DNA from 2 places in the Megalodesulfovibrio paquesii genome. Region 2 is predicted to be linked to the other one. Evidence: predicted binding sites of a transcription regulator. Region 2 holds the regulator's gene; the other holds the start of a gene.
The links. Region 2 encodes sigma-54, which starts transcription at its own class of promoters, with help from an activator protein. Its sites were predicted from a motif close to CTGGCACGGNNNNTGCTT; they were not measured.
Positions count from the first base shown of each region.

Region 1: the regulator sigma-54 is predicted to act here: its motif matches at 1,753-1,770, upstream of ACYQ00_RS13370 (anion permease).

Region 1 is NZ_BAAIGQ010000006.1:118,099-122,057, forward strand. It holds gene ACYQ00_RS13365 (LysE family translocator) at 1-128, opposite strand, end outside; gene ACYQ00_RS13370 (anion permease) at 253-1,683, opposite strand; gene ACYQ00_RS13375 (sigma-54-dependent transcriptional regulator) at 1,967-3,382, opposite strand; gene ACYQ00_RS13380 (transporter substrate-binding domain-containing protein) at 3,379-3,959, opposite strand, start outside.
Region 2 is NZ_BAAIGQ010000005.1:1,007,394-1,011,352, forward strand. It holds gene ACYQ00_RS11135 (KdsC family phosphatase) at 1-249, shown strand, start outside; gene rpoN (RNA polymerase factor sigma-54) at 457-1,887, shown strand; gene hpf (ribosome hibernation-promoting factor, HPF/YfiA family) at 1,946-2,506, shown strand; gene ACYQ00_RS11150 (PTS sugar transporter subunit IIA) at 2,525-2,974, shown strand; gene rapZ (RNase adapter RapZ) at 2,971-3,933, shown strand.

The DNA of each region.
Region 1 (3,959 bases), on a different contig from region 2:
GCCACCATGCCGGCCCGCGCACCCTGGGTCGAGCTGCGACCGATGATGTACAGCATGTCCGGCCCGGGGGTGATGTTCAGGAGCAGGCCCGAGGCGATGAAGAGCGGAAGATCGTGTATGCCAAGCATGGCCAATCGTAAAGTTGGTCCTCCAAAAAAGCAAGAGAGCGCCTGAAGGGCGCTCTCCTGCCATCTTGCGGCAAAGGGCGCGGGGCGCGTTTCCTGCTGAAGCGCACCCCGCCGCCATGATTGTTTACCCGCGCATGAGAATCCAGGGGAAGCCCACGAGCAGGAAGACCGCCAGATAAATGGTGCCGAAGATGAAGCCCAGCACCCAGAAATCCTTGCTCTTGATGTAGCCGGAGCCGAAGTAGATGGGCGAGGGGCCGGTGCCGTACGGCGTGAGGATGCCCATGATGCCCAGGGTGGCGCACAGGACCATGGCCGCCACATTCATGTCCAGGCCGGGCACGGCCATGGCCGTGGCCAGCATCACCGGCAGCAGCGCGGCCACATGCGCCGTGACGCTGGCAAACATGTAATGGCTGACGAAGAAGAGCACGGTCAGGCCCAGGAGCGTGGCCGTGGGCGAAAAGCCTTGCATGTGCGCCGAGGCCATCGCCGCAAACCACTTGAGGAAGCCGGTCTTGCCCAGCCCGTCGGCCAGGGTCACCAGGGTGGCGAACCAGACCAGCACGTTCCAGGCCTGCTTGTAGCCGAGCACGTCGTCCCAGGAAACGACCTTGACCACCACCATGATGCAGATGGCCACCAGGGCCACGGCGGTGGCATCCACGTAGCCTTTCAAAAAGATCCACCCCAACAGAGCGCCCACGGCCAGAAGGGCCATGATGATCTCGCGGCCGCTGATCGGTCCCAGCTTGTCCAGCTCTTCACCGGCCCAGATGGGGGCGTTTTCGGAGGTCTTCTGCTTGGGCGGATAGAGGATGTAGGTGAGCAGCGGGGTGGCCAGAAAGAGAATCACGCCCACGGGCAGCACGCTCACGAACCACTGGTTCCAGTTCAGGGTGATCTTGGCCGTCTTCTCCACCAGGGATTGCGCCAGCACGTTGGGGGCCAGGCTGGTGAGGAACATGGAGGAGGTGACGCAGGTGGTGGCCAGGGCGGTCCACATCAGGTAGGCGCCCATGCCGCGGGGGTTGTTTTCGGGGGTGGAGCCGTAGAGGGGCGGAATGTTCTTGATGATGGGGAAGATGGTTCCGCCGCTGCGCGCGGTGTTGGAGGGCATGAAGGGCGCGAGGATGAGGTCGGCCAGGGCCACGGCATAGCCCAGGCCCAGGGTCTTCTTGCCCATGCGCTTGATGAGCGTCAGGCCCAGCCGCTTGCCCAGGCCGGTCTTTTCGTAGCCCAGGGCGAACATGAAGGCCGCAAAGATGAGCCAGACCGTGCCGTTGGAAAAGCCGGAGAGGCCCCATTTGATGGCGTCGCCGGCGGAAGCGGCCTTGTCCGGCGCGGCGGGCACCAGGCGGAAGATGGTGGCCAGGGTGACGCCGATCAACCCGGCCAGGGCCGGAGGAATGGGTTCCAGCACCAGGGCCAGCACCACGCCGGCAAAGAGGGCGAAGTAGGCCCAGGCATCGGGGGTGAGGCCCTCAGGGGCCGGGATGAGCCAGAGGGCCAGGCCCAGCAGGACCGGGGCCAGCAGTTTCATGGCGCGTTGCATGGTGTTCTCCTTTGGGACGTGGTGCTTGGGGACGCAAACAGGCCGCGCGAGCCGCCGACGTCCTGACAAAAGCAGCAATGGTGCCAAGAAGAACCAAATACCTAACAGAGCTTGATTGCATGGATTGACAAATCAAAGCCGAGCTGAATCTGTGCAAACAGGCATAACTATTCTTATGGAAGGGCCTGCTGCGACGTGAAAGGTGGCATTATTTCAGGGGAATATAAAATCCAGCCCCGGTTATGGCCCTTCAACGGGTTATGGGGGTTGGGGCTTGGCGGCTTCAGGCGCCGCCTTGCATCTGCTTGAGCCGCTTGCTCAGGGCCGGCTGGGAGATGCCCAACAGGCGCGCGGCCATGGTCTGGTTGCCGCCGGCGCGGGTCATGGCTTCGGCCACCAGCAGTTCCGCGGCCTCGCCAAAGGTGGGCAGGCGGTCGCAGTGCTGGAAGGGGTTGGGCGGCGGCTGGTGCGCACAGAGCTGGGTCTGGCCGTTCAGTCCCATGGCGTCCAGGAAGCTGGCCATGGACAGCACGCGGCCCTTGTGCAGGCTCACCGCGTCGTAGACCATGGCCCGCAACTCGCGGATATTGCCAGGAAACCCGTAGGCTGCCAGACAGGCGGCCAGCTCCCGCGGCGGGGTGGGCTTGGGCTTGCCCATCTCGGCCGCGGCCTCGCGCAGGAAATGATGCAGCAGCGGCTCGATATCTTCCTTGCGCTCGCGCAGGGCCGGGATGTGCACGTGATGGGTGCGTAAGCGGTAATACAGATCCCGTCGCAACGTCCCTGCGGCTTCGGCGGCGGGCAGATTGCGGTGCGTGGCCACGATGACCCGCGCCCTGAGCCGCTTGGGCTGGTCGCTGCCCAGGGGATAGAACTCGCCCTCCTGCAACAACCGCAGCAGCTTGACCTGCGAGGCCGGACTCAGATCCCCGATTTCATCCAGAAAGAGCGTGCCCCCGGCGGCTTCCTCCACCATGCCCTTCCGGGCCGTGTCCGCGCCGGTGTAGGCCCCGCGCACATGGCCAAAGAGGGTGTCGGCGAACATGGTGTCGTCCAGCCCGGCCACGTTCACGGCCACAAAACGACCTTGCCGGCCGCTCAGGGTGTGCGCCGCGCGGACGATGTTCTCCTTACCCACGCCGGACTCGCCCGTCACCAGCAGGGGCTGGCTGCTTTTGGCCACGGCTTCGATGTAGGCAAAGGCGGCCAGCATGGTCCGGGAGCAGGTGACAATGGAGGCAAAGGCTTCGGGATGCGCCGGCCCGCCGGCGGCCAGCCGGCTGGAAACGGCCCGGTTTTCCTCGCGCAGCTCCAGCATGCGTACGGCCCGCAGGACGCCGCTGACGATGCGGTCTTCCTCGTCGGTTTTGACGAAGTAATCAAAGGCCCCGAGCTTCATGCAGCGCACGGCGGTGTCCAACTGGCTGACGCCGCTGATGATGATACAGGCAATCTCGGGATGGCGCTCGGCGATGTGTTCCAGCAGCTCTTCGCCAGAAGGGCCGGGCATGGTCAGGTCCAGCAGCACCAGGCCGATGCCGCCCTTGTCCAGCAGGGCCGGCACGTCGGCGCTGTTCTGGCAGAGGAAGGTGTTGGTGATGCCGGCGGAAGACTCCAGGGTCAGGGAAAGGGAGCGGAGCCAGGCCGGCTCATCGTCCACCAGCAGGATGCCGAAGCTGGGAAAGGGGGTGGAGGTCATGACGAGCGCTCCAGGTCGGGATCCGTTGCCCCGTCCTTACTCGGCAGGGGCTCGCCGGCGTCTTCACGGGCAGCGGGAAGTTCGATGCAGGCCGTGGTCCCATGGCCAGGGACAGATTCAAACGTCAGTTGCCCGCCGTATTCCTTGAGGATTCCGGCAGAGACAGAAAGCCCCAGCCCGGTGCCGCCGGTGTCGCGTTTGGTGGTGAAAAACGGGTCGGTCAGGTGCGGCAGGTGCTCCGGGGCAATGCCCACGCCCTGGTCCCGCACACACAGGACGACCTTGCCCGCCGCAGCGTGGTGTTTGGTATAGAGTGCAATGCTCTTGCTGCGGTCCGGCAGGGCCTGGCAGGCATTGAGCACCAGATTGACAATAACCTGCTCAATGCGCTGGGAATTGCCCCAGACCAGGGGCAGATCGGCCAGATAGTGGGTGGTGAAGTGTTCCGTGCACTTGCGGATCGTCGGTTCCACCAGCCGCACAGCCTTGGCCGAGGCGTCGTTGACGTCGATGAGCGAGCGGCCCGCGCCTTCTTCCAGACGGGCAAAATCCTTTAAATCATTGACAATACGCTTGA
Region 2 (3,959 bases):
GACAAGCATGGCCTGGGCTGGCCCCAGGCGGCGTTTCTTGGGGATGACTGGGTGGATCTGGCGGTCATGGAGAAAGTGGGCTTGCCCATGACCGTGCCCAACTCCCAGGCGGAATGCCGGCGCCTGGCCCTCTGGACCAGCCGGCTCCCTGGCGGACACGCCGCCACGCGGGAAGCCATCCGGTTCATTCTTCAGGCCCAGGGCAAACTCAGCGCAGCGGTAAACTCTTTTCTGCATCCCCAAGTCTGAATAGAGACCAACCAGCGCAAATTCAACGGGAAAAATATTAAACTTCCGCTTGACACCGCTGGAATCAACATTGCATGCCGCCACGTCTTGCAAGGGGCGTGCTTCTGTGGCACTACTCAAACCCGTCCAGGATGTTAGCCTGCGAAACACAGCTGCATTTTCTTGTCAATCTTGTTAATTTTTTAGCGAACGGAGCACTACGGACACATGGCCCTGGAACTCAGACAGTCCCTCAAGCTGAGCCAGCAGTTGGTGATGACTCCCCAGCTGCAGCAGGCCATTAAACTGTTGCAGCTCTCCCGGATCGAGCTGCTAGAGACGGTCCAGCAGGAATTGCTGGAAAACCCCTTCCTGGAAGAGTCCCTTCAGGAAACCGCCCCCGAACCCTCCTTTCAGGATGCCAGTCCCGCCGGCCAGGAGCGCGACGCCGTGACTGAGCGCGACATGCTCAAAAGTGCGGACTGGGAGGATTACATCGGGGATTTTGCCTCCACCACGCGGCAGATGAACCAGCGCGAGGTGGAAATCCCCGAAGACGGCCTCTCCTTTGAGGCCCGGCTCACCTCCAGCCACAGCCTGGAAGGGCACCTGGAGTGGCAGCTGCGGCTTTCCGGTGCCACCCCGCGTGAGCTGGAAATCGCCGACGCCATCATCGGCAATCTCGGTTCCTCGGGCTATCTGCAGGCCTCGGCTGAAGAGCTGGCCGCCATGACCAGCGGCACGGTGGATGAGGTGGAGGCCGTGCTGCACAAGGTCCAGCGGCTGGACCCCGTGGGTGTGGCCGCCCGTACGCCGCAGGAATGCCTGCTCCTGCAGCTGGAGCTCTACAAGATGGATACCGACCCCATCCTGGTGGAGCTGGTCCGCGAGCATCTGGAAGATCTGGAAAAGAAACGCTACAAGCCGCTGGCGCGCAAATTTAAGATTTCCCTTGAGGAGCTGCGTGAGTACCTGGAGGTGATCCAGGGTCTGGATCCCATGCCCGGCGCCAGTTTCGGTTCGGGAGAACCCAGTTACGTCAGCCCGGACGTGTTTGTGTACAAACTGGGCGACGAATGGGTGGTGCTCCTGAACGAGGACGGCCTGCCCCGGCTGGAACTCTCCAGCGCCTATGGCGACCTGCCCTCCCGCGGCAGTGATAAGGAGCGGGATTATCTGCAGGAAAAGATGCGTTCGGCCCAGTGGCTCATGAAGAGCCTCTACCAACGCCAGCGCACGCTTTTCAAGGTGGCGGAAAGCGTGGTCAAACACCAGCGCGAGTTCTTCGAGCATGGAGTGACGCAGCTCAAGCCGTTGATTCTCAAGGACATCGCCGAAGATATCGGCATGCACGAATCCACGGTCTCCCGCATCACCACCAGCAAATACATGGCCACCCCCCACGGCACCTTTGAGTTGAAATTCTTCTTCAACAGCGCCCTGGAGCTGGATGACGGCACCCAGGTGGGCTCGGAAAGCGTTAAAGCGCTTATCAAAAAGCACATCGACGCCGAGGACCCCAAGTCCCCGCTTTCTGACGAGCGCATTGCAGAAATTCTCAAAGACACGTTGCATGTCAACATCGCTCGCCGTACAGTGGCCAAATACCGTATGGCCCTGGACATTCCCTCCTCCTCCAAGCGACGGGAAATGTTCTGATCCACAAACCCCGCCCGACGCATTACGCGGCGCGGCGGCGCACCTCACGGGAGCGCCTATGCAGATTACCTTTACCTTCAAGAATTTCGAACCGTCCGAGCACCTGAAGCAATACGCCCAGCGCCGATTCGAAAAACTCACCAAATTTCTGGAACGCACCGACGCCTCCGCGGAGCTGCAAGTGGCCATGAGCGTGGAAAAGCAGCGCCACATGGCCGAAGTGAAGCTTGTGGGCGACGGCCTGCACCTCTCGGCCTCCGAATCCAGCGAGGACATGTACCAGACCGTGGACCTCGTGCTGGACAAACTGGATGCCCAGATGCGCAAGCACCGGGAAAAGGGCAAGGACAAGCGCAAGGGTGGCGATGTGGCCCTCGATGGCCGCACCGTGCGCACGGAAGTCTTCCAGCTCACGCCCACGCCCTCTGGCGGCCGGGAGCGCAGCATCGTCGATTCCGATCATTTCCAGCCCAAACCCATGAACGTGGAAGAAGCTGCCGAGCAGCTCGAAACCTCCCAGGAACAGTTCCTGGTGTTCCTGGATGCTGAAACCAGCCGCGTCAATGTCCTGTACCGCCGCAAAAATGGCGACTACGGCCTCATCGACCCCGGCATGTAGGGAGTTTGGTCAAGCGGTATGAAACTGGAGGAATTCCTCGACCCGCGGCTGGTGCTGCCCGACCTGCACGCCACGGCCAAGCCGGCTGTGCTGCAGGAGCTCATCGCCCCCGTGGCGGAGACCATGCCCGGCTTTGATGCCAAAAAAGCCCTGCAGGTGCTTTTGGAACGCGAATACCTGGGCACCACCGGCATCGGAGACGGCATTGCCATCCCTCACGGCAAGCTGGCGGACCTGGACAAGATTGTCCTTGTGGTCGGTCGCAGCAAGGAAGGCGTGGACTTCGAGGCCCTGGACCTCAAGCGCTGCTCCATCTTCTTTCTGGTGCTGGCGCCGGAACAGGTGGCAGGCATGCATTTGCGCATCCTGGCCCACATCTCCCGGCTGCTGAAAGACGATGCCTTCCGGCGTGATTTTCTGAGCGCGCCGGACAAGGAGAGCCTGTGGAAACTGCTGGCGAGAACTTGAGCGCAGAGGCGTCCTCAGCCGCGCCGGGCTTGTTCCCGGCCACCTCCGCCTTTCCGGTGATGGTGGTCTGCGGACTGTCCGGCGCTGGAAAATCCACGGCCCTGGGCGTGTTTGAAGACCTGCGCTTCTTCACCGTGGACGGTATCCCGCCCAGTCTGGCTCCCAAGCTGGTGCAGCTCTTTGCCGGCGAATCCCGCCGCAAGTTCCAGGGGCTGGCCCTGGGGGTGGATGTGCGCACGGCCGACGACGCCGCCTCCGCCTGGAAACTCGTCCTCCAAGAAATCAAGGACCTGGGGGCCACCCCCCAGGTCCTCTTTCTTGAGGCACGCACTCCGGTGCTCATGCGCCGCTATGCCGCCACCCGCCGCCCGCACCCCATGGTCCAGCTGGTCCAGATGGGTCAGCCGCAGGAGGGCGAAGGCAGCTGCAGTGTGGGGCTTGAAGAAGCCATTGCACTCGAAAAACAGGCCTTGCTGCCCCTGCGCAATCTGGCCGATCTGGTGGTGGACACCACCGACCATTCCGTGCACGATCTGCGGCGTGTCATCAAGGACAAATGGGGCGCCCTGGGGCAAACGGGCAAGGGCCTCTCCATCCACCTGATCACCTTTGGCTTCAAATACGGCCCCCCCCTGGAGGCCGACCTGGTCTTTGACCTGCGCTTCCTTCCGAACCCGTATTTTGTGGAGGCCTTGCGTCCGCTGACAGGGCAGGATCCCGCCATTGTGGACTATGTGCTCGGCAAGGATCCTGGAAAGACCTTCCTGAACAAGCTCAAGGAATTTCTCCTCTACCTCATGCCCCTGTACGACGGCGAGGGGCGGTATCGCGTCACCGTGGCCATTGGGTGCACTGGCGGCAGGCACCGTTCCGTGGCCGTTACGGAAGCGATTTTCGCAACGTTCAAGGCCGCCGGCTATCCGGTATCCATGGAACACCGGCACATGGCCCTGGGCTAGCTGCGCCCGCCACGCTGCCAGGGCGT